4 regions of the Streptomyces litchfieldiae genome follow, and region 1 is predicted to be linked to each of the others. Evidence: riboswitches for the same ligand, from Rfam matches in the RefSeq annotation. Region 1 holds a riboswitch; each other region holds the start of a gene.
What was found. A riboswitch is a leader RNA that binds a small molecule or an ion and turns the genes downstream of it on or off. The one in region 1 is predicted to bind cobalamin.
Positions count from the first base shown of each region.

Region 2: it holds a riboswitch for cobalamin, as region 1 does, so the genes downstream of both, RM590_RS19875 (cobalamin biosynthesis protein) here and RM590_RS27540 (prenyltransferase/squalene oxidase repeat-containing protein) in region 1, are expected to answer to the same signal.
Region 3: it holds a riboswitch for cobalamin, as region 1 does, so the genes downstream of both, metE (5-methyltetrahydropteroyltriglutamate--homocysteine S-methyltransferase) here and RM590_RS27540 (prenyltransferase/squalene oxidase repeat-containing protein) in region 1, are expected to answer to the same signal.
Region 4: it holds a riboswitch for cobalamin, as region 1 does, so the genes downstream of both, RM590_RS03330 (ribonucleoside-diphosphate reductase subunit alpha) here and RM590_RS27540 (prenyltransferase/squalene oxidase repeat-containing protein) in region 1, are expected to answer to the same signal.

Region 1 is NZ_JAVREL010000019.1:130,412-136,077, reverse strand. It holds gene RM590_RS27560 (prenyltransferase) at 1-86, opposite strand, end outside; gene RM590_RS27555 (class I SAM-dependent methyltransferase) at 83-808, opposite strand; gene RM590_RS27550 (glycosyltransferase family 4 protein) at 813-2,096, opposite strand; gene RM590_RS27545 (TetR family transcriptional regulator) at 2,245-2,859, shown strand; cobalamin riboswitch at 2,861-3,010, shown strand; gene RM590_RS27540 (prenyltransferase/squalene oxidase repeat-containing protein) at 3,134-4,453, shown strand; gene RM590_RS27535 (SCO2322 family protein) at 4,450-5,133, shown strand; gene RM590_RS27530 (energy-coupling factor transporter transmembrane component T) at 5,143-5,666, shown strand, end outside.
Region 2 is NZ_JAVREL010000011.1:202,764-208,429, forward strand. It holds gene cobC (Rv2231c family pyridoxal phosphate-dependent protein CobC) at 1-801, opposite strand, end outside; gene RM590_RS19865 (CbiX/SirB N-terminal domain-containing protein) at 791-1,606, opposite strand; gene RM590_RS19870 (cobyric acid synthase) at 1,603-3,111, opposite strand; gene RM590_RS19875 (cobalamin biosynthesis protein) at 3,128-4,090, opposite strand; cobalamin riboswitch at 4,219-4,349, opposite strand; gene RM590_RS19880 (hypothetical protein) at 4,436-4,627, opposite strand; gene RM590_RS19885 (inorganic phosphate transporter) at 4,643-5,666, opposite strand, start outside.
Region 3 is NZ_JAVREL010000001.1:64,549-70,214, reverse strand. It holds gene metE (5-methyltetrahydropteroyltriglutamate--homocysteine S-methyltransferase) at 1-1,226, opposite strand, end outside; cobalamin riboswitch at 1,379-1,596, opposite strand; gene gabT (4-aminobutyrate--2-oxoglutarate transaminase) at 2,037-3,395, opposite strand; gene RM590_RS00290 (ABATE domain-containing protein) at 3,536-4,174, opposite strand; gene RM590_RS00285 (pyridoxine/pyridoxamine 5'-phosphate oxidase) at 4,249-4,911, shown strand; gene RM590_RS00280 (maleylpyruvate isomerase family mycothiol-dependent enzyme) at 4,902-5,615, shown strand; gene RM590_RS00275 (ABC transporter ATP-binding protein) at 5,640-5,666, opposite strand, start outside.
Region 4 is NZ_JAVREL010000001.1:704,741-710,406, forward strand. It holds gene RM590_RS03310 (carbon starvation CstA family protein) at 1-775, shown strand, start outside; gene RM590_RS03315 (YbdD/YjiX family protein) at 772-990, shown strand; gene RM590_RS03320 (DUF2079 domain-containing protein) at 1,217-2,710, shown strand; gene RM590_RS03325 (GNAT family N-acetyltransferase) at 2,760-3,320, shown strand; cobalamin riboswitch at 3,344-3,475, shown strand; gene RM590_RS03330 (ribonucleoside-diphosphate reductase subunit alpha) at 3,537-5,666, shown strand, end outside.

The DNA.
Region 1 (5,666 bases):
GCGATGCCGGCGGCGGTGGCAGCGGCCTGCCGGGGCGTGAGCACCCCGGGCAGCGCGAGCCGTTCGGTGCGCTCCGGGCGCCTCACGCACGCCCCAGGCGCGGCTTGGTGGCGTAGGCGACGAAGCTCTTGCCGAGCACGGGGTTGAGGAGGCTCTCGGCGGCGCGGGTGGCCAGCGGGCGCTTCATCAGGTCCCAGACGAGCAGCTTGTGGTAGGCGCGGACCGGCAGGGCGGTGTCGTTGTCCACGCCGAGGGCGCACTTGAGCCACCAGTAGGGCGCGTGGAGCGCGTGGGCATGGTGCGTGCCATAGGGGCGCAGGCCGGCCTCGGTGAGGCGCGCGAGGAGTTCGTCGGCGCGGTAGATGCGGATGTGGCCGCCCTCGACCTGGTGGTAGGCGTCGGACAGCGCCCAGCAGACGCGTTCGGGCCCGTAACGGGGCACGGTGACGGCGATCCGGCCGCCGGGGCGCAGCACGCGGACCGCCTCGGCGAGCAGGCCCTTGTCGTCCGGGATGTGCTCCATGATCTCGGAGACGATGAGCGCGTCGAAGGAGTCGTCGGGGAACGGCAGGGCGAGGGCGTCGCCCTCAACGGCCAGGGCGGCGGCGCCCGTTGGGGCCTCGCCGGCCTCGCGCATGGCGGCCAGCCAGCGGGCGGTGGTGGCGACCTCGGCGCCGTCGCGGTCCAGGGCGACGACGTGGGCGCCGCGCCGGTAGCACTCGAACGCGTGCCGTCCCGCGCCGCAGCCCAGGTCCAGGACGCGGTCGCCGGGGGCGAGGGGAAAGCGGGTGAAGTCCACGGTCAGCACGCGGTCAGCTCCTTCGTTGCCCGGGGCCCGCCGCCAGCGCGGCCCGGTAGTGCTCCGCGGTGCCGCGGGCGGCCTGTTCCCAGGTGAAGCGGCCAAGGACGCGGGCGCGGCCGGCGGTGGCGATCCGGGCGCGCAGGTCCTCGTCGGCGAGGAGCCGGCCGAGGGCGGCGGCCAGGGCGCCGGCGTCGCCGGGCGGCACGGCCAGGCAGGTCTCGCCGTCGGGGCCGGCGACCTCGGGGATGGCGCCGCCGGTGGTGGCGACCAGGGGGGTGCCGGCGGCCATGGCCTCGGCGGCGGGCAGGCAGAAGCCCTCGTAGAGCGAGGGGACGCAGGCAACTTGGGCGCCGCGCACCAGGCCGGCCAGCTCGGCGTCGCTGATGCCCTTGACGAACTCGACGCAGTGCCGCAGCCCGAAGCGGTCCAGCGCGTCGGCGACCGGCCCGTCGCCGGGCCGGTGGCCGACGACGACGAGGTGGGCGGCGGGGTGTTCGGTGCGGACCTTGGCCAGCGCCTCGACGAGGTGGACCAGGCCCTTGAGGGGCACGTCGGCGCTGGAGGTGGTGACGATCCGGCCGGGGACCCGGGGCACGGCCGGGTCGGGGTGGAAGACGCGGGCGTCGGCGCCGATGGGCACGACGTGCACGCGCTCGGGGCGGACGGCAAAGTCGTCGATGATCTCGCGGCGGGCGGCGCCGGAGACGGTGAGCACGGTCGGCAGCAGGCGGGCGACGCGTTTCTGCATGCGCGTGAAGCCGTACCAGCGGCGCACGGACCAGCGGCGCTTGCGGTCCCGGGCGGCGGCCAGTTCGAGGCGGCGGTCCACGGTGATGGGGTGGTGGATGGTGGTGACCAGCGGCAGGCCGAGGCGGTGCAGGCCGAGCAGGCCGTAGCCCAGCGTCTGATTGTCGTGAATCACGTCGAACTCGCCGCGCCGGGCGGCGAGTTCGCGGCGGGCCCGGAGGGAGAACGTCAGCGGCTCGGGGAAGCCGCCGGTCCACATGGTGGCCACTTCCAGGACGTCGATCCAGTCCCGGTACTCGCCGCGCCCGGGGGTGCGGAACGGGTCGGGCTCGCGGTAGAGGTCGAGGCTGGGCAGCTCGGTGAGGGGAACGCCGTCGTCGAGGACGGGGTAGGGCTGGGCGCCGATGACCTCGACATGGTGGCCGAGCCGGGCCAGTTCGCGGGAGAGGTGGCGGACGTAGACGCCCTGACCGCCGCAGAACGGGTTCCCCTTGTAGGTCAGCAGGCCGACCCGGAGCGGGCGGTCCTGGTCGGCCTCGACTGCCACGCCGCCCCCTCTGCCTGTTGCTACTCGCGGGTACTGACCATAACGCGCTTCCCGTCAGCGGAAATGTCCCGAGCCAGGTGATTATCACCACGCGCGCTTGCCGAGTAAACTGCCCCCGTTTGTCGAGTCCGGCTCCGGAGCGCCCACCATGACCTCCCGAGGACCCCAGCCGGCCGCCCCGGCCAGGACGGAGCGGCAACAGGCCCGCAGGCGGCGGATTCTGGACGTCAGCACGGAGCTCGCGGCGGCGGGCGGCTTCGAGGCCGTGCAGATGCGGGAGGTCGCCGAGTCGGCGCAGGTCGCGCTCGGGACCCTCTACCGCTACTTCCCGTCCAAGATCCATCTGCTGCTGGGCGTGCTGCACGACCAGTTGGAGCAGTTGCACGCCACGCTGCGCGAACGGCCGCTGACCGAACGGGACCCGGCCGAGCGGCTGGTGCGCACCCTGAAGCGGGCGTTCCGTTCCCATCAGCGCGAACCGCGGCTGGCGGAGGCGATGATGCGGGCGCTGCAGTTCGCCGACGGCTCGGCGCGGGCGGAGGTCGGCGCGGTGTCGCGGCTGACCTCGACGCTGCTGATGGACGCCTCGGGGCTGACCGGGCCGGAGGCGGAGGCGCACATGAGCGCGGTGCGGGTCATCCAGCACACGTGGCACTCGTCGTTGCTGTACTGGCTGTCCGGAAACACCACCCTCGCCGAGGCCCACGCGGACATCGAGACCGCCTGCCGCCTGATGAGCCGGGCCCCGTCCCCGCCGTCATAGGAGGGCTCCGCGCGCCGCTAGTATGGCTTTTTCAGTCATAGCCACGAGCAGGGGAAGCCGGTGCGATTCCGGCGCTGACCCGCAGCCGTGAGCGGGCCCGGCCCCACCGGTGCCCGCGAGCCGGAACGCCTGCCCGTGGTGCGCACTGGCCTCCGGTCACGCGAGTGACGGGCACCGTCGAGGAGTACGGCGCTGAGCCGGGTGCCCCCGCAGCGCGTCCCCGCGCCGTGGTGGTTAGCCGTGCCGGCGGACCAGCACAGCGAAAGGCATCCGCGTGTCCCTCCCTTCCAATCCGCGCCGACGGTTCACCGGCGCCGTCGCGCTGGCCGGCGCCGCCGTCCTGCTGACGGCCCCGGCCGGCGCCGCGTTCGCCCAGTCCCCGGCGGCCGCCGAGCCGCCCGCCGGGCTGTTCGGCGACGCCGACCCGAGTTACGACGGCGTGTGGCGGCAGTCCGTCGCGCTGCTCGCGCACCACACCGCCGGCTACACCCCGGCCGGGGAGGCGGTGGACTGGCTGACCGGCCAGCAGTGCGACGACGGTTCGTTCCTCTCCTACCGCCCCGACCCGGCCCAGCCGTGCGGCGACGTGTCCGGCGCCGACACCAACGCCACCGCGCTCGCCGTGCAGGCGCTGGCCGCGCTGGGCGGCCACGAGGCGGCGGTGGACTCGGCGCTGACCTGGCTGACCGGCGTGCAGAACGCGGACGGCGGCTGGAGCTTCAACCCCGGCGGCGCCTCGGACGCCAACTCCACGGCGCTGGTCATCGGCGCGTTCGCCGCCGCCGGGCAGCAGCCGGGCGAGGTGGAGCGGGACGGCAACTCGCCCTATGACGCGCTGCTGGGCTTCCAGTTGGGCTGCGACACCGCGAACGAGAACGAGCGCGGGGCGTTCGCCTGGCAGCCGGACCCGGAGAGCGGGGATCTGTTCGTCAGCGACCTGGCGACGGTGGACGCGGTGCTCGGCGCCTACGGCAGCGGGCTGGTGGTGGACCCGGAGGTCCCGGAGGCCACGGCCCAGCCCCTGGGGTGCGGCGACGCGGCGGACGGCGGCCCGACGGAGGAGGCCACGGCGAGCGAATCGCCGGACGGGGCGGACGCGTTGGCGCCGAACGAGGCGGCGGGCGCGGCCGGTGCCGCGTATCTGGCCGGCGCGCTCGACGAGGGCGGCCAGCACCTGGTGTCCACGCCGCCCGGCGGCGAGGAGCAGGCGGACTACCTGGCCACCGCGCGGGCCGTGCTCGCCCTGTCGGCGGGCGGCCTGGCCGAGGAGCGGCAGGGCCCGCTCAACTGGCTGATCGAGCACCACGCCGAGTGGCCGGACTACGCGGCGAGCCCGACCGCGCTGGGCACGCTGGTGCTGGCCGCGCACGCGAGCGGGGTGCCGCCGGAGGACTTCGGCGGGACGAACCTGATCGACCAGCTCAACGCGCTCGGCCCCGACCCGGACGACGCCGGGGGCGCGAACGGCGGCGCGGGCGCGGCCGAGGACGACGACGGGGGCCCGGGCGCGGTCGTGTGGGTGGTCGGCGCCGGCCTGTTGGTGGGCATCGCCATCGGCGTGGTGCTGACCCTGCGCAAGGCCCGCCGCGCATGACCGGCTGGCTGCCGTGGGGCCGCCGTGCGCCGCTGGCCATGGCCGTCCTGCTGGGGCTGGCGGGTCTGGTCGCCGGGGCGGGCGCGGCGCCCGCGGCGGCGGACGACTCCGGCTACCGGTACTGGTCGTTCTGGACCTGGGACGAGGCCGACGGCGGGTGGGCGTACGCGACCCAGGGGCCGGGCACGCTGCGGCCATCGGACGGGGATGTGCTGGGGTTCCGGTTCGCGGTGAGCACCGAGTCCTCCGACACCCAGGAGCCGCGCGGCGAGAGCGACTTCGCGGCGATCTGCGGCGACGCCGCGGAGTCCGGCGGTGAACGGGTCGCGCTCGTCATCGACTTCGGGACCGCCGAGGACGCGCCGGGCGGCGAGTCGCCGCCGCAGCCGCGCACCGAGTGCGCCGAACTCCCGGACGGGGGCACGGCGGCCGAGGCGCTGGCGGCGACGGCCGAGCCGTTGCGGTACAACTCCGACGCCCTGCTGTGCGCGATCGCCGGCTATCCCGAACGCGGCTGCGCCGACCAACTCGGCGGCGGCTCCGAGGAGTCGAACGCGTCGGAGGGCGACGCCGAGGACGGCGGTGGCGGCGGCTCCGCCGGCGCCCTGGCCGCGGGCGCGGGCGTGGTGGTGCTGCTGGCCGCGGCCGCCGTGGTGCGCGCCCGGCGGCGCCGGGGCTGACCGGCCGCCATGTGCGACGGACGCGTGCCGAAGGCGCCGCCCGGCCGGGCGGCGCGGTGGCGGGGAGCGGGCGCGGCGGCCGGCGTTCTGGCCCCGCGGGCGAACCGGAGCAACGCGCTGCACGCCGGGGCGTGGTGGCTGTGGGCGCTGGGCCTGGCCGCCGCCGCGTCCCGCACCACCAACCCGCTGCTGCTGGGCCTGATCATCGCCGTGGCCGGCTATGTGGTGGCCGCGCGCCGCACGGACGCGCCCTGGGCGCACGCCTTCGGCTTCTTCCTGGCGCTGGGCGCGCTCGTGGTGGCGATCCGGGTGGTGTTCGCCGTGCTGCTGGGCTCCCCGATCGGCGGCACCGAGGTGCTGTTCACGCTGCCCGAGGTGCCGCTGCCGGAGTGGACGCAGAGCGTGCGGATCGGCGGCCGGGTGACGGCGGAGTCGGTGGTGTTCGCGGCCTGCGACGGGCTGAAGCTGGCGACCCTGCTGATCTGCCTGGGCGCGGCGAACGCCCTGGCCAACCCGGCGCGGCTGCTGAAGTC
Region 2 (5,666 bases), on a different contig from region 1:
CGCCGCCGTCTCCCGGGCCGCCGCCGTCGCCTCGGCCAGTGCCCGGGGCGTGGAGCACGCCGCCGCGGCGGCCAGCGCGGGTGCGGCCACCGGCCACAGCGGCTGCCCCTCGGCCAGTGCCTCGACGATTCCCGGCTCGGCCAGCACATAGCCGATCCGCAGCCCCGCCAGGCCCCAGGTCTTGGTGAGGCTGCGCAGCACCACCAGCCCGGGCAGGGTGCCCACGGCCGGGGCCAGTGACTCCGGTTCGCCGGGCACCGCGTCCATGAACGCCTCGTCCACCACCAGCAGCCGCCCCGGCCCGGCCAGCTTCGCCAGATCGGCGGCCGGGTGCAGGACCGAGGTGGGGTTGGTCGGGTTTCCCACCATGACCAGCCCCGCCCCGGCGGGCACGGCCGCGGGGTCGAGGCGGAAGCCGTTCCGCTCGGGCAGGAGCACCCGCCGCACCGGGTGCCCGGCCGCTCGCAGCGCCGCCTCCGGCTCGGTGAACTGCGGGTGCACGACGACGAGTTCGCCGTCGGTCGGCAGCCGGTCCAGCGCGCGGGCCAGCAGGACGAACGCCTCGGCCGCGCCCGCCGTCAGCAGCACGCACTCCTCCGGCAGCCCGTGCCGCCGCGCCACCGCCCGGCGCGCCGCCCGGCCGTCGGGGTAGGCGGCGAGCGAGTCCAGCGAGGCCGCGATCGCCTCCCGCAGCCAGCCCGGCGGGGTCCCGGCGCGGACGTTCACGGCGAGGTCGATCAGCTTCCCGGCACCCGGCCCGCGCAGTTCGGCGTCCCCGTGGTGCCGCAGGTCAGTGGACATGCGCGTGCCCGTGGTCGCCGGGATGGTGGTGCGGTCGCTGCGGCTGCCCGACCCGGTCGGCGAAGCCGGGCAGCGCGACGCGGTAGACGCACGCGTCGCAGTTCATCCGGATGTCGCCGTGCACCGTCTCGCGGTACCGGGCCAGCACCAGGGCCCGCACGCGGTCCGGCAGCACGACGATCCGGCACGCGCCCAGCGCGCGGCAGCGGTCCAGGCCGGTGGCCACGTCCGGCGCGGCCAGCGACACGAACGCCGTCTCCACCCCGGCGAACGCTCGTCCCTCCCACAGCAGTCGGGCCGCCTTGAACACCTCCGCGTTGGCGTCCGGGGCGGTCGAGCCGCGCCCCACGAGCAGCCCCGTGGTGCCCGGCCGCGCGTCCGGGGGCGCCACCTCGTCGACGCGCCGCTCCAGCACCGCCAGCAGATCCGGGTGCGGGCCCAGCGGCTGGCCGTGGGAGCAGAACGCGACGGCGAGGCCGGCCTCGGCCGCCGCCCGCACCCGCCGTTCGACGACCTCCCACGGGGCGTGCAGGTCGGAGCGGCTGATCGTGGCGTGATCGTGCCCGAACGGCGCGCCGAGCCCGGAGGCGAGCACCCGGGGGCCGGGGCGCAGCAGATCGGTGATCCGCGCCAGGTACTGGTCCAGCCCGACGACGGCGAGCCGGCCGCGCGGGCGGCGGCGAACGGCGCGCCCGCCTCGGCGGCCGGGTGGCCGGGCAGCGGAACGCCGAGCTGGCGGGCGGCCTCGACGAGCCCGGGCTCCCCGGTCCTGGCGTGCACGGTCGCCAGCTCGGCGACTCGTCATGGCGCTCCCGGCGGGATGAAGGGGAGGCCGCCGGGAGCGCCCTCCTCGATGAGCCGCAGCAGGGCGGCGGTGTCCGCGTGTTCCTCGATGAGGTCGCCCAGCTTGTCGAGCTGCGCCTCGCGCAGCGCGCCGAACGCCGTGCCGGGCGCCGGCGTGAAGTCCCGGCCGGCGTCCGCCGCGATGCGGGCCAGGAACGCCCGGCGGAACGCGTCGCTCTCCAGCGAGCCGTGCCAGTGGGTGCCCCAGACGGACCCGACGCGGCAGCCGTCGAGGAACGGCTCGCCGCCGGTCACCTCGGCGACGCCGTGGTGGATCTCGTAGCCCGCCACGGGCGCGCCCAGGGCCGAACCGGCTGGGCGCGCCAGGGCCTTCTCGGCGGCGAACCGCACCCGCACCGGCAGCAGGCCGAGCCCGGCGACGGTGCCGGCCCGGGACTCCACGTGGTCCTCGATCACTTCGCCCAGGATCTGGAACCCGCCGCAGATCCCCAGCACCGGCCGTCCCTCGGCGGCCCGCCCCAACAGTGCGTCGGCCAGGCCGCGTTCGCGCAGCCAGGCCAGCGCCCGCACCGTGCCGCGGGTGCCCGGCAGCACCGTCAGATCGGCGTCGGCCGCCTCCTCGGGCCGGTCGGTGAAGCGCACGGCGACGCCCGGCTCGGCGGCCAGCGCGTCCACGTCCGTGAAGTTCGACATCAGCGGCAGCGCCACCACGGCGACCCGCAGCACGTCGCGGCCGTGCGGCGGGGCGGTCTCCGTCTCCCGGAGGGTGCCGCGCAGCGACAGCCGCAGCCCGTCCTCCTCGTCGATGCCGAGGCCGTGCCGGTGCGGGAGGACGCCGAGCACCGGGCGGCCGGTGAGGCCGCGCAGCATGTCCAGGCCCGGGGTCAGCAGCGCCGGGTCGCCGCGGAACTTGTTCACCAGATACCCGGCGACCAGCCGCTGGTCGGCCGCCGACAGCAGCGCCGTGGTGCCGAAGAAAGAGGCGAACGCGCCGCCGCGGTCGATGTCGCCGACGATCACCACGGGCAGGCCGGCGGCGCGGGCCAGCCCCATGTTGACGATGTCGCCGTGCCGGAGGTTGATCTCGGCCGGGCTGCCCGCCCCCTCGCAGATCACCGCGTCGTAGCGGGCGCGCAGTTCGGCGAGGCAGTCGGTCACGGTGCCCAGCAGCCGCCGTTGCCGCTCCTCGTGGTAGCCCCGGGCGCTCACCTCGCCCACGGCCCGGCCCAGCAGCACCACCTGCGAGCCGCGGTCGCCGCCGGGCTTGAGCAGCACCGGGTTCATCAGGGCGGTCGGCTCGGTGCGGGCGGCGGCGGCCTGCATCGCCTGGGCCCGGCCGATCTCGGCGCCCTCGCGGGTGACGAACGAGTTCAGCGACATGTTCTGCGCCTTGAACGGCGCGACCCGCACGCCCTTGCGGGCCAGCCAGCGGCAGATCCCGGCCGTGACCACGCTCTTGCCCGCGTCGGAGGTGGTGCCCGCCACCAGCAGCGCCCCGCCGGTCACCGCCGTCCCTCCCCGGTCACCGCCGTCCCTCCCCGGTCACGCGTTCCCCGGTCAGGCGCTCCCCGGCGGCGCGCGCCGCGCAGCACACGACGAGCGCGAGCGCCCCCACGCGGCGGGACAGCGCCACGGCCCGTTCGATGTCGGCCACCTCGACGGGCCTTCCCCCGGCGTTGAGCACCGGGCGGTGCTCCACCCGCCCGCCGTAGGACAGCGTCCCGCCCAGCCGCACCCCGAGCGCCCCGGCGAACGCGGCCTCCACCGGGCCGGCGTTGGGGCTGGGGTGGCGGTGCCCGTCGGCGCGCCAGGCGCGCAGCGCGCCGCGCGGATCGGGGCCCGCGGCGGCGGCCAGCGCGGCGGTGAGCCGGGCCCCGGGCCAGCCCGCCAGATCGTCCAGCCGGGCCGAGGCCCAGCCGAAGTTCCGGTGCCGCGGCGAGCGGTGGCCGACCATCGCGTCCAGCGTGTTGACCGCCCGGAACGCGGCCAGCCCCGGCACCCCGGCCGCGGCGCCCCACACCAGGGCGCCGACGACCGCGTCGGAGGTGTTCTCGGCGACCGACTCCACGACGGCGCGGGCCAGCGCCCGTTCGTCCAGCGCGGCCGGGTCGCGCCCGCACAGCCGGGGCAGCAGCTCCCGGGCCCGGTCCGTGTCGCCGGCCGCCAGGGCGGCGCCGACGGCCCGCGCCTCGCGCGCCAGGCCGGTGCCGCCGAGCACCGCCCAGGCGGTCGCGGCGGTCAGCGCGGGGGCGCCGGCCCGGCCGGCGCGGCGGGCGAGCAGCGCGGCGAGGGCCGCCGTGCCGCCCGCGCACAGCGCGGTGTACAGGGCGCCGGCGGCGCGGTGGTCGCGCCACAGGCGCCGTTCGAGGGCGGAGGCGGCGCGGCCGAAGCCGGCCACGGGGTGGCCCCGGCGGGGGTCGCCGGTGAGCAGGTCGCCGAGGTAGCCCAGGGCCATGCCGTACGCCGTCGCGTGGGGTACGCGCATGACCTCAGCCGCCCGTCGTCACACCTCGCGGGGGTGCGGGCAGGGCAGGGGTGGGCGGGGAAGCGCCAGTCATAACGGGGTGTCCTCACTCAGGGTCCGCGCCCTGGTTCGACGTGACCGGCGGTGAGAGTCTCCTGGCTCCCGGATCGACGCTTCCCCCGGCCTTCCAGCTCCGGGATTCGGTGGGGCCGTGACGCACGGTGGGGGAGGGCTCCCCGGTGACAGTGGCGGGACCGCGCCGGATTCGCACCGGCTTCCTCTCCTGCCGCCGTTTGGCACCGAAGAGTCCACCATGTGCCGCGGAACGCCGTCAACCTCGCCTTCCCGGGAGGACGTTCCCCCGGCTCAGGTGGCGACGATGAAGATGCCGTAGCCGACCGCCGCCGCGCACAGCGCGAACGACAGGTATCCGGCCGGCCGCGTCCGCGAGGTGGCGGAGCCGGTCCGGATGCCGACGGAGAAGAGGCCGACCAGCGCCACGGTCAGCAGCACGGAGACGAGAACGACCTGGCCGAGGACGGCCCATTCGATGTGCACGGATGACCCCGGACTTCAGGAGAGGGCGGAGGAGGCGGACGGGGAGGGCGACGGCGCCGCGGCGGGAGCCGGAACGGTCACCGGGGCGGGCCCGGCGGGTGCGTCGATGTCACCTTCGCGGTCACTGTCGTTCACCTCGGTGTCGTTCACATTGGAGTGGTCGACCGGCTTGCGGCGGGCCAGCAGCCAGATGCCGACGCTGGCGACGACCAGCAGCGCGGCGACAAGGGCCACGCCCCAGTCGCCCCGCTCGGCGAGCAGCGCGCCCAGGGCGCCGATGGTCCCGGCGGCCGGCAGCGTCATGCCCCAGGCCGCGACCATGCGCGTCGCGGTGGACCAGCGCACCACGCCGCCCTTGCGGCCCAGGCCGCTGCCCATCACGGAGCCGGAGCAGACCTGGGTGGTGGACAGCGCGAAGCCCATGTGGGACGAGGCGAGGATCGTGGTCGCGGCGCTCGTCTGGGCGGCGAACCCCTGCGGCGGCTCGATGTCGGTCAGGCCCCGGCCCATGGTGCGGATGATGCGCCAGCCGCCCAGGTAGGTGCCCAGTGCGATGGCGGCCCCGGCCGAGGTGATGACCCACAGCGGCGGGTCGGCGCCGGGCGCCAGCGAACCGCCCGCGATCAGGGCCAGCGTCATCACGCCCATCGTCTTCTGGGCGTCGTTGGTGCCGTGCGCAAGGGAGACCAGCGCGGCCGAGGCGATCTGCCCGGTCCGGTACCCCCGGGCGCTGTAGCGCTCGTCGGCACCGCGCGTGAGCCGGTAGGTGAGCCGGGTGGCCAGCAGCGCGGCGGTCCCCGCGACCAGCGGCGCGGCGATGGCGGGGATGACGACCTTGGCCACGACGGCGTCGCCGTTGACCGCGCCGGTGCCCACCGAGGCCACGGTCGCGCCGATCAGGCCGCCGAAGAGGGCGTGCGAGGAACTGGAGGGGAGGCCCGCGAGCCAGGTCAGCAGGTTCCAGAGGATGGCCCCGACGAGACCGGCGAAGATGACTTCGGGCGCGATGCCCGCCTCCTCGTCGATGATGCCGCCGGAG
Region 3 (5,666 bases), on a different contig from region 1:
GCGGCGCGGGCGCGCACCGCGGGGTCGCGGGTGATGGGCGATCCGGCGCGGGAGGCGAGGTCGGCGCGGTTGGCGGCGAGTTCGCCGGCGATGGCTTCGGTGCCGTGGGTCAGTCCCTTGGCGAGGGTGGCGAGTTCGGCGGTCTTCTGGCGGGCGAAGGCGAGCCAGCGCCGGATCGCCGGGTCGATGCCGCGCTCGGCGGCGGTGTCCAGCGGCACGTGCAGCAGGGAGCAGGAGGCGGCCACGTCCACGCGGCCGGCCAGGCCGAGCAGGGTGCCCAGGGTGGTCAGCGACTTCTCCAGGTCGTTGATCCATACGTTGCGGCCGTCCACGACGCCGGCGACGAGCCGCTTGCCGGGCAGACCGCCCGCGGCGGCGAGGTCGCCGAGGTTGGCGGCGGCCGGGCCGGTGAAGTCCAGCGCGAGTCCCTCGACGGGGGACTGGGCCAGAACCGGCAGTGCCGCGCCCAGCCGGTCGAAGTAGGAGGCGACCAGCAGCTTCGGCCGGTCCGCGAGGCCGCCGAGCGCCCGGTAGGCGCGCTGGGCGGCGGCGAGTTCGGCCGGCGTGCGGTCCTGTACCAGCGCGGGCTCGTCGAGCTGGACCCACGCGGCTCCGGCGGCGCGCAGCGCGGCCAGGATCTCGGCGTAGGCGGGCAGCAGCCGGTCCAGCAGGGCCAGTGGCTCGAAGTCGGGGGCCACCCCGGGGGCGGGCTTGGCCAGCAGCAGGTAGGTGACCGGGCCGACCAGCACCGGGCGGGCGGTCAGGCCGAGCGCCCGCGCCTCGGCGAACTCGGCGAGTTGCTTGGCCGGGTCGACCCGGAAGACGGTGGCGGGGCCCAGTTCGGGGACGAGGTAGTGGTAGTTGGTGTCGAACCACTTGGTCATCTCCAGCGGCGGCGCGTCCTGCGTGCCGCGCGCCATGGCGAAGTAGCCGTCCAGGGCGTCCGCCGCCACGGCCGCTCGGTGCCGGTCGGGGACCACGCCGAGCAGCACGCTGGCGTCGAGCACGTGGTCGTAGAGCGAGAAGTCGCCGGTGGGGACCTCGTGGATGCCGTCGGCGGCGAGCTGCCGCCAGTTGGCCCGGCGCAGCTCGGCGGCCGCGGTCCGGAGGGCGTCGGCGGTGACGCGGCCGGCCCAGTAGCCCTCGATGGCCTTCTTCAGCTCCCGGCCCCCGCCCTGGCGGGGGTAGCCGTACACGGTGGCACGGACAGGGCTGGTGGTGGACATGGGACTCTCTCCTTCGCGAGTGCGCGTCCTCGTCCGGAAGAACGCTCCCGGGCGCGCGAAGGGAGGGGAACGCCGGGAGCGCGCGCTGCCGCGCATGCGCCGCCCGTGCTTCCTCCGACCCGCCCACGAGGTCGTCCGGAACTCCGCACGCCGGTGGCGAGCGGGCAGCGGCAGGTCTTCGGACTTACGGGCACGTCCACCGGAGTGGACACCTACTGGCCGTCGCTTCCCGGGCCCCTGCGGGCCCAGTGCGTGATGACGGCGGTCGTTCCCGTTCACCGCTGCGGGGCAGTCCCGGATTCTCACCGGGTTCCCTCTTACGACGCGCCTGCCTGGCGGGCAGGGCGAACCGGCTGCGCTCACGATCCTAGGGCTTTCCGGCCCGGCGCGGCAGGGCGTTCACCTGCCGGACGGCGACGGAACCCCCCCTTCCGGATCGCCGTTGGCACGCACGGCTGCCCAGGGCCGAGGTCAGGCCATCACCGTGACAGGTCGCATGGCCCGGTGGCACGCGCCCCGCGTCCGGATCGGGCGGAAGACCGGCCGGTCACCGGCGCAACGCGTCCTTCAGGCCCGGCACATCCGCGGCCGCCGGCTCCGGCCGGGGCGGCGGACAACGCCGTGCCGGGGACGGGATCCGCCTCCCGGAGGCCGGGTGCCCCCGCCCGGCCTCCCCACGGCCACGACGGCACCGAACGGCGATCTTCCTGGGCGCCCGGCTCGCCGCTGCGGCCAGCCGAACTCACAGCCGGCCGGTACCGCGCACCCATGGGGCACCACCGCGATCTCCGGTGCTGCCCCACACGTCGCTCACAGCCGCGACAGCGCGTCCTGAAGGATGTCCAGCCCCTCGTTCAGGAGGTCCTCGCCGATCACCAGCGGGGGCAGGAACCGCAGCACGTTGCCATAGGTGCCGGTGGTGAGAACGATCAGGCCCGCGCGGTGGCAGGCCCCGGCCAGGGTGGCCGTCGCGGCCGGATCGGGATCCTTGGTGCCCGGCTTGACCAGCTCCAGCGCGAGCATCGCGCCGCGCCCGCGCACGTCGCCGATCACCGGGTGCTTCTCGGCCATGGTCAGCAGCCGGGGCTTGATGATCTCCTCGATGCGGCGGGCCTTCGCCGGCAGATCGAGCTCGCGCATGGTCTCGATCGCGCCGAGCGCAGCCTCGCACGCCACGGGGTTGCCGCCGTAGGTACCGCCGAGCCCGCCCACGTGCGCGGCGTCCATGATCTCGGTGCGCCCGGTGACGGCGGCCAGCGGGAGGCCGCCCGCGATGCCCTTGGCGGTGGTGATCAGGTCGGGCACGATGCCCTCGTCCTCGCAGGCGAACCACTGGCCGGTGCGGCAGAACCCGGACTGGATCTCGTCGGCGACCAGCACGATGCCGTTCTCCTTTGCGAACGCGGCCAGCGTGGGCAGGAAGCCGCGCGCGGGCACGATGAACCCGCCCTCGCCGAGGACCGGTTCGATCACGATGGCGGCCGTGTTGGCCGCGCCGACCTGCTTGCCGATCTGGTCGATGACCTGTGCCGCGGCCTCCTCGGCGCAGTTCTCCGGGCCGGTGGGCCAGCGGTAGGGGTAGGCCATCGGCATCCGGTAGATCTCGGGTGCGAACGGTCCGAAGCCGTGCTTGTACGGCATGCTCTTGGAGGTCAGCGCCATCGTGAGGTTGGTGCGGCCGTGGTAGCCGTGGTCGAAGACGACGATCGCCTGGCGGCCGGTGTGGTAGCGGGCGATCTTGACGGCGTTCTCCACCGCCTCGGCGCCGGAGTTGAGCAGGATCGACTTCTTGGCGTGGTCGCCGGGGGTCAGCCGCGCCAGCTCCTCGCAGACGGCCACATAGCTCTCGTACGGCGTGACCATCGCGCAGGTGTGGGTGAACCGCGCCAGTTGCGCGGACGCCCGGCGCACCACCGCCTCCGCGCTGTTGCCCACGCCGGTGACGGCGATGCCGGACCCGAAGTCGATCAGGCTGTTGCCGTCCACGTCCTCGACGACCCCGCCGCCGGCCCGCGCCGCGAAGACGGGCATCACGGTGCCGACCCCGTCGGCGACGGCGGCCCGCTTGCGGGCCATCAGCTCCCGCGAGCGCGGGCCCGGGATATCGGTGACGAGCCGGCGGCGCTGGGGGAGGGTGGGGCCGCCGGACTGTTCGGTCATGGCGCTCATGCGTGCACTCCTCGTCGCGAAGGGGCTGCTTCCGCTCACTCCTGGCCAGGCTAGGCGTGCGCGGGGCCTCCCGGCATGCGCCGCGACGGAGTGGTCGCCGACCGCCGTTGTCCGTCCTGGAGCGTGTCCGGGCTGGGCGGTCAGGACTCCGCGCGGTGGCGGCGGTGGTGGCGGGCGACCCGGGCGCGGTTGCCGCAGGAGGGCTTGCACCACTCCTGGCGCGGGTGGTCCTTCATGAAGTACCGCACGCAGCGCGGGCCCTGGCAGGCGCGCAGCCGCGCGCGGTCGGGTCCGGCCAGGAACGCGATCGCGTCGTGGGCCAGCGCGGCGGTGAGCCGGTCGGCCGCCGGAGGGCCGGGCGGCCAGGCGGCACCGGCCGTGGGGGCCGCGGCACCGGGCGGCCAGTGCAGGGCCGGCGCGGCGGGAACGAGGGCGGCGGCCGCGTTGAGCCGGGCCACGGCCTCCGGCTCCGGCAGCAGCCGGTGGGCGTCCGCCCGGCTCGGCGGCCCCGGCCGCACCGCGCGGGCGAACAGGGCGCGCACCGCCTCCCGCAGCGCGCGCACGGCCGAAAGGGCGGCCCCGTCCGCGATGAACTCCCGGGCGTCCAGGGCGTGTCGCAGCGCGCCGGCGTGCTCGGTGACCCAGGCGGTGAGCCCGTCGGGGGTGCGCAGATCGTCGGCCACGCCGCCGTGTCCGTCGTGCCGGATGGTGACGGCGAGCGCCAGGGCCAGGCGGGAGCCGGGCTCTTCGGGATCGGTCGGAGGTGGCGAGGGAGACATGGGCTAATGGTAGCATCCTGCTCAACCATTAGTCGCCCTTTCCCGGCGACAGCGTGACCGAGAGGAGGGCGGGGATGCCGGAACTGCGCCAACTGCTGCGCGAGCTTGATGTCTTCGCCGGAGACCTGCCGACCTTCGACCCTGATCCGACCCCCGACGACCCCGTCGAGCTGTTCACCGACTGGCTGCTCGGCGCGATAGCCGCCGGCGTGCGCGAGCCGCACGCGATGACCCTGGCCACGGCCGACGCCACGGGCACCCCCGCCGCGCGCGTGCTGATCCTGAAGAACGTCGAGCCGGGCCCGGACGGCGGCTGGCAGTTCGCCGCCCACCGCGACAGCGTCAAGGGGCGCCATCTCGCCGACCGCCCGTACGCCGCGCTGACGTTCTACTGGGGGCCGCTGGCCCGCCAGGTCCGGGTGCGCGGGCCCGTGGTGGCCGAGAGCGCGGAGCGCGGCGCCGCCGACTTCCTGGCGCGCGGGGCCGGGGCCCGCGCCGAGGCGCTGCTCGGCCGGCAGAGCAGCCCGCTGACCGACCCGGCCGCCCGCCGCGCGGCGCTCGCCGGAGCGCGCGCCCGTATCGAGCGCGAGCCCGCGCTGGTGCCGCCGGAGTGGACGCTCTACACGGTGCGCGCCGAGTCGGTCGAGTTCTGGCAGGGCGACCGCGACCGTGACCACACCCGGCTGGCGTACCGCCGCACCGGGACCGGCTGGACGAAGGAGCTGCTGTGGCCCTGACCGAGACCGTGGCCGACGACGCCCGGGTGGTGGACGCCGTCCTGGCCGCGCACGAGCGGCTGGGCGCCCTGGCGGCCGGCCTGACCGAAGAGGCGGTGCGCGCGCCCAGCGCGCTGCCGGGCTGGAGCCGGGCGCACCTGTTCTCACACATCGAGGGTGTCTGCCGGGCGCTGGCGCGGCAGGCCGAGTACGCCCTGCGCGGCGAGCTGGTCGAGGTGTACGACGGCGGCCGGCCGACGCGGGACGCCGCCATCGAGGCGGGGGCCGCGCGTGGGGCCGACGAGCTGCGCGAGGCGGTGGCCGGGGCGCTCGCTGCGGCCGGCGCGGTCTGGCGCTCGGTCGGCCCCGACGACTGGGCCCGGCCGGTGCGTTACCGCGACGGCGAGCTGCGGGCCGCCCTGCGCGCCTGGTGGCGGGAGGCGGAGATCCACGGCGCCGACGCGCTGCTCGGCCCGGGCCCGGACGACTGGTCGCGCGCGTTCTGTGACCACGCCCTGGACTTCCTGGCGCCCCGCGCGCCGGAGGGTGCGCGCCTGGTCCTCGTCGCCACGGACGGTCCCGAACGGCGCGCGTTCGGGACGGGCGAGCCGGTGACCGTGCGCGGCCGGCTGACCGACCTGACGGCCTGGCTGGCGGGCCGGACGGCCCCCGGCCCGCTGGACGCCGACCCGGCGCCGCTGCCGGAGCTCGGCCCCTGGCCCTGACCGGCCAGACCGGCCGGACAGGGCCTAACGGTCCAGGCGCGGCTGGCCCGT
Region 4 (5,666 bases), on a different contig from region 1:
CATGTTTGAGGCGCTGTTCATCCTCACCGCCATTGACGCGGGCACGCGCGTCGGCCGGTTCATCCTGCAGGACGCCCTGGGCAGCCTGCACCCCCGGCTCGGCAAGCTGCGTTCCACCACCTGGCTGCCCGGGGTCTGGCTGACCAGCGCGCTCGTCGTCGGGCTGTGGGGTTGGCTGCTGTGGGTCGGGGTGAACGATCCGCTCGGCGGCATCAACACGCTCTATCCGATCTTCGGCATCTCCAACCAGCTCCTCGGCGCCGTCGCGCTCGCCGTCTGCACGCTGCTGCTGGTCAAGTCCGGCCGGCTGAAATACGCGTGGGTCACGCTGCTGCCGCTCACCTGGGTGTCGGTCGTCACCCTCACCGCGAGCTGGCAGAAGGTGTTCTCCGGCGACCCGGCGGTCGGCTTCTGGGCCCGCCGCGACCAGTACCAGGAGGGCATCGACTCCGGTCAACTGCTCGCCGGGGCCAAGGACATGGGGGACATGCGGACCATCGTGAACAACGCCACGGTGGACGCGGTGCTGTCCGCGGCGCTGGCCGTGCTGGTCCTCATCGTGTTCGCCGACGCGCTGCGGGTCTGCGTCAAGGCGGCGCGCCACCCGGAGTCCGTGCGGCTGCGCGAGGCGCCGTACACCAAGTCCCGGCTCATCGCCCCGGCCGGGCTCGTCGCCACCAAGGAGGAGAAGGCCGAACTGGCCGCCGCGGGCCTCGGCCCGGGCGGCGGCATCCCGGAACAGGCGGACCGCCGGGCGCGGCAGGAGACATCGTGAGCCGCCTGATCGCCGCGCCGCGGCGGGCCGCCGCCTGGCTGCGCTGGTACGTCACCGAGCTCACGGGCGAGAACGCCTACGAGCGGCACGTCGAACGGCTCCGGCGAGCCGATCCGGCGGCCCCGGTGCCCAGCCGCCGCGAGTTCGAACGGCAGCGCGTCGACCGCCGCTACGGCGGTGATCCCCGGGAGGGCCCGCACCGCGGCTGCTGCTGACCGGTGACCGGCCGGGCCGTGCCCCTGCTCTGTGGGGGACGGCCCGGCCGTGTGTCCCCGTCGTCTCGCGCCAACCGGACGGGGGTCCTCCGGCGTGTTCCGGGTGTGACCACACGGAAACCAGCCACAGGACTCCCCCGGCGCCCGGCGGCCCCCGCCGCTTGCGTACCGTTTCCGGGGGACTCGGCCCCGCAGGGAAGCGACGGGGCCGGCGGGGAGGAGAACGGTGACTGAACAGGGCCAGGGCGCGACCGCGGAGACTCGGCGCCCGCCTGCCGCGCCCACGCCCCCCGGCGCGGACGGCCCGGCGCCCGGCGCCACGCCCGGCGGGCGAATACGCCTGCCGCGGTTCCCGCGCGGGTCCCGCCTCGACCCGTATCTGCTGGCCGTCGCCTTCTTCGCCGTCTACACGGCGATATCGGTGAGCCGCTATGTACGGCACGAGAACCGCTCCTGGGACCTCGGCATCTTCGAGCAGGTCGTGGCCTCCTACGCCCGCCTCGAAGCGCCGGTCTCGGACCTCAAGGGGCCCGACTTCCCCATCCTGGGCGATCACTTCAGCCCGGTCACCGCGCTGATCGCGCCGTTCTACCGGCTCTTCCCGACCCCGGTGACCCTGCTCGTCGTCCAGGCCGCGCTGTTCGCGCTGGCCGTCGTTCCCGTCACCCGCGCCGCCGCGCTGCTCCTCGGCCGCGGCCCCGGGGCGGCCATCGGCGCCGCCTACGGGCTGTCCTGGGGCGTGCAGCGCGCCGTCGACTTCGACTTCCACGAGATCTGCTTCGCGGTGCCGCTGATCGCGTTCGCGCTGGAGGCCGTGCTGCGGGAACGCTGGCTCGCCGCCCTCGGCCTCGCGCTGCCGCTGCTGCTGGTCAAGGAGGACCTGGGCGTCACCGCCGCCGCGATCGCCGCCGTGGTCGCCGTCCGGACCTGGCACAGCCGCCCCCGCGTCGCCTCGGCCGCGCTCGGCACCGCCGCGCTGTGCGTGGCGGTCTGCGCCCTGACGATCGCCGTGGTGATACCCGCCTTCAACACCGGGGGCGAGTACGACTACTGGACCAAGATCGGCGAGGGCGACGGCGGCGGGCCGGTGAGCCTGCTGCTGACCGGCGCGGAGGAGAAGTTCCGCACGCTGCTGTGGATCCTGGTGCCCACCACCGGGCTGCTGGCGCTTCGCTCGCCGCTGCTGATCGTCGCCCTGCCCACCCTGGCCTGGCGGTTCGTCTCCGCCGAGCCGCACTACTGGAGCACCGACTGGCACTACAGCGCCGTCCTGATGCCCATCGCGGCGCTCGCGCTCACCGACGCCGTCGCCCGCAGCCGCTCCTCCGTCCGGCCCCGGCTGCGCGCGTACGCCCGCCAACTGCCGACCGCCGTGCTGGCCGGGGCGCTCGGGCTGAGCACCGCGCTGCCCGCCGGCACCCTCACCGAGGCCGCGACCTACCGGCAGAGCCCGGTCGCCCAGGCCGGGGAACGTGTCCTGGCCGCCGTGCCGGACGACGCGACCGTCGCGGCCAACGTGCGGCCCATCGCCCATCTCACGCAGCGCTGCCGGGTGTTCTGGATCGGCGACACCGGCGACGTCGTTCCCGAGTACATCGCCTACTACGACCCGCAGCAGACGGAGGAGTCGCTGCTGGAGTACGCCCGGCAGCTCTATCCGGAGGTGCCCAACCCCGAGGTGGTTGCGGCGGAAGCGGGTTACTGGGTGCTGCGGCTCTGACCCCGACAACCGGGTGGGCGTTGTCAGACCCGGCACTCACACTGGGGCCATGGACATCATCATCAGGGACGCGCGGCCGGCCGAGCTGGACGAGGCCGGCGAGCTGACCGCCTCCGTCTATCTGGGCGACGGGCTGCTCGACTTCGGCGAGGACGACCCGTACCTGGAGCACCTGCGGGACGCCCGGCGGCGCGCGGAGCACGCCGAGGTGCTGGTCGCCGTCGACCCTCCCCCAGACTCCGTCTGGGAGGTGCCCCCAAGCGCTAACGAGGTGCTGGGCTGTGTCACGTTCGTGGGCGCGGGCGGGGAGTTCGCCGACATCGCGGCGGACGACGAGGCGGAGTTCCGGATGCTCGCCGTACGGCCGTCGGCCCGGGGCCGGGGCGCCGGCGAGGCGCTGGTGCTCGAGTGCCTGCGGCGGGCACGCCGGCTCGGCAAGCGGCGTGTCGTTCTTTCCAGTCAGTCGCAAATGCACACGGCGCACCGGCTGTACGAGCGGCTGGGGTTCGTTCGGGCGCCTGAGCGCGACTGGGAGCCGATCCCGGGCATGGCACTTCACGTGTTCGCACTCGACCTCTCCCTCAACGGAGAGCAGGAGCACAACATATAGGGGCTCTCCCTCAGCGCGGCACTAGATGTATGCTCATGCTCGCTGTCGCCGCGGGGAATCCGGTGCGAATCCGGAACTGTCCCGCAACGGTGTGCGATGGGCTGATTTATGCTGCCCATCGTCAGTCCGACCCCCTGCGGGCGGCATCGAACAAGTCCGGGCCTCGTGGAGTGGGCCGGCGGACGCCACGCGGTATGCCTTTGCCTTGCCACACGCATGCCCCGGTGCGCCCGTCGCCTCCCGCCCCCTTCCGGGGCCGTCGCGCATTCGAGGGAGAGCCACCGAGTGACCACCGCACCCGTCGCACCCGCGGAGCCGGTCACAGCCGCGCTGCCGCGCACGCTGTCCGGCCTCACCGCCGATCTGCCCGCCGCCGACCCCGACCGGGTCGCCACCGCCGTGCTGCGCGGACGCCACCCCGCGTCCGACGAGGCCGAGACCCGCGCGCTGGCCATCGAGGCGGCGGCCGGGCTCATCGCCGAGGACCCCGCCTACTCCCGGCTCGCGGCCCGGCTGTTGACGCTGGCGATCCGGGACGAGGCCGCCGCGCAGGGCGCCGTGTCGTTCTCCGCCTCGGTCGCCATCGGCCACCGCGAGGGCCTGATCTCGGACACCACCGCGGCGTTCGTCCGGCGCCACGCGGCGGAGTTGGACGCCCTGGTGGAACGGGCGGTCGCCGACGGCGCCGACGACCGTTTCGAGTACTTCGGGCTGCGCACCGTCGAGTCCCGGTACGTGCTGCGCCACCCCACCACCCGCAAGGTCATCGAGACCCCCCAGCACTTCCTCCTGCGCGTCGCCTGCGGCCTGGCGGACGGCGACTCCCCGCGGGCCCTGGCCGAGGTCGCCGAGCTGTACCGGCTGACCAGCTCGCTGGCCTATCTGCCGTCCTCCCCCACCCTGTTCAACTCCGGCACCCGGCACCCGCAGATGTCCGCCTGCTATCTGCTGGACTCCCCCCGGGACGAGCTGGACTCCATCTACGAGCGGTACCACCAGATCGCCCGGCTCTCCAAGCACGCCGGCGGCATCGGCCTGTCCTACTCGCGGATCCGCGCCCGCGGTTCGCTGATCCGCGGCACCAACGGCAAGTCCAACGGCATCGTGCCGTTCCTGCGCACCCTGGACTCCTCGGTGGCCGCGGTGAACCAGGGCGGCCGGCGCAAGGGCGCCGCCTGCGTCTATCTGGAGACCTGGCACGCGGACATCGAGGAGTTCCTCGAACTGCGGGACAACACCGGCGAGGAGGCCCGCCGCACCCACAACCTGAACCTCGCGCACTGGATCCCCGACGAGTTCATGCGGCGGGTCGAGGCGGACGCCGACTGGTCGCTGTTCTCCCCCGCCGACGTGCCCGAGCTGGTGGACCTGTGGGGCGACGACTTCGACGCGGCCTACCGCCGCGCGGAGGCCGCCGGCCTCGCCCGGCGGACGGTGCCCGCCCGGCAGTTGTACGCCCGCATGATGCGCACGCTGGCGCAGACGGGCAACGGCTGGATGACGTTCAAGGACACCGCCAACCGCACCGCCAACCAGACCGCCCGGCCCGGCGCGATCATCCACTCCTCCAACCTGTGCACCGAGATCCTGGAGGTCACCAGCGACGGCGAGACCGCCGTGTGCAACCTCGGCTCGGTCAACCTCGCGGCCCACCTCGGCGGTGACGGCTCGATGGACTGGGAGCGCCTGGACGCCACGGTCCGCACCGCCGTGCGGTTCCTGGACCGCGTCGTGGACATCAACTTCTACCCGACCGAGCAGGCCGCCGCCGCCAACTCCCGCTGGCGGCCCGTCGGCCTGGGCGTGATGGGGCTCCAGGACGTCTTCTTCCGGCTGCGGCTGCCGTTCGACTCGCCCGAGGCGCGCGAGCTGTCCACCCGCATCGCGGAACGCGTCATGCTCGCCGCCTACGAGACCTCCGCCGACCTCGCCGAGGAGCGGGGCGCGCACCCCGCCTGGGCCGACACCCGCACCGCCGACGGCGTGCTGCACCCCGACCACTACCCGGACGCCGAACCGGCCTGGGCCGCCCGCTGGCTCGCGCTGCGCGGCCGGATCGCCCGCACCGGCATGCGGAACTCGCTGCTGCTCGCCATCGCCCCCACCGCCACCATCGCCTCGATCGCCGGGGTGTACGAGTGCATCGAGCCGCAGGTGTCCAACCTGTTCAAGCGCGAGACGCTGAGCGGGGAGTTCCTCCAGGTCAACACCTACCTGGTGGCCGACCTGAAGCGGCTGGGGCGCTGGGACGACACCACGCGCGAGGCGCTGCGCGAGGCGAACGGCTCGGTGGAGGCGCTGCCCGGCCTGCCCGAGGAGGTGCGCGAGCTGTACCGCACGGCGTGG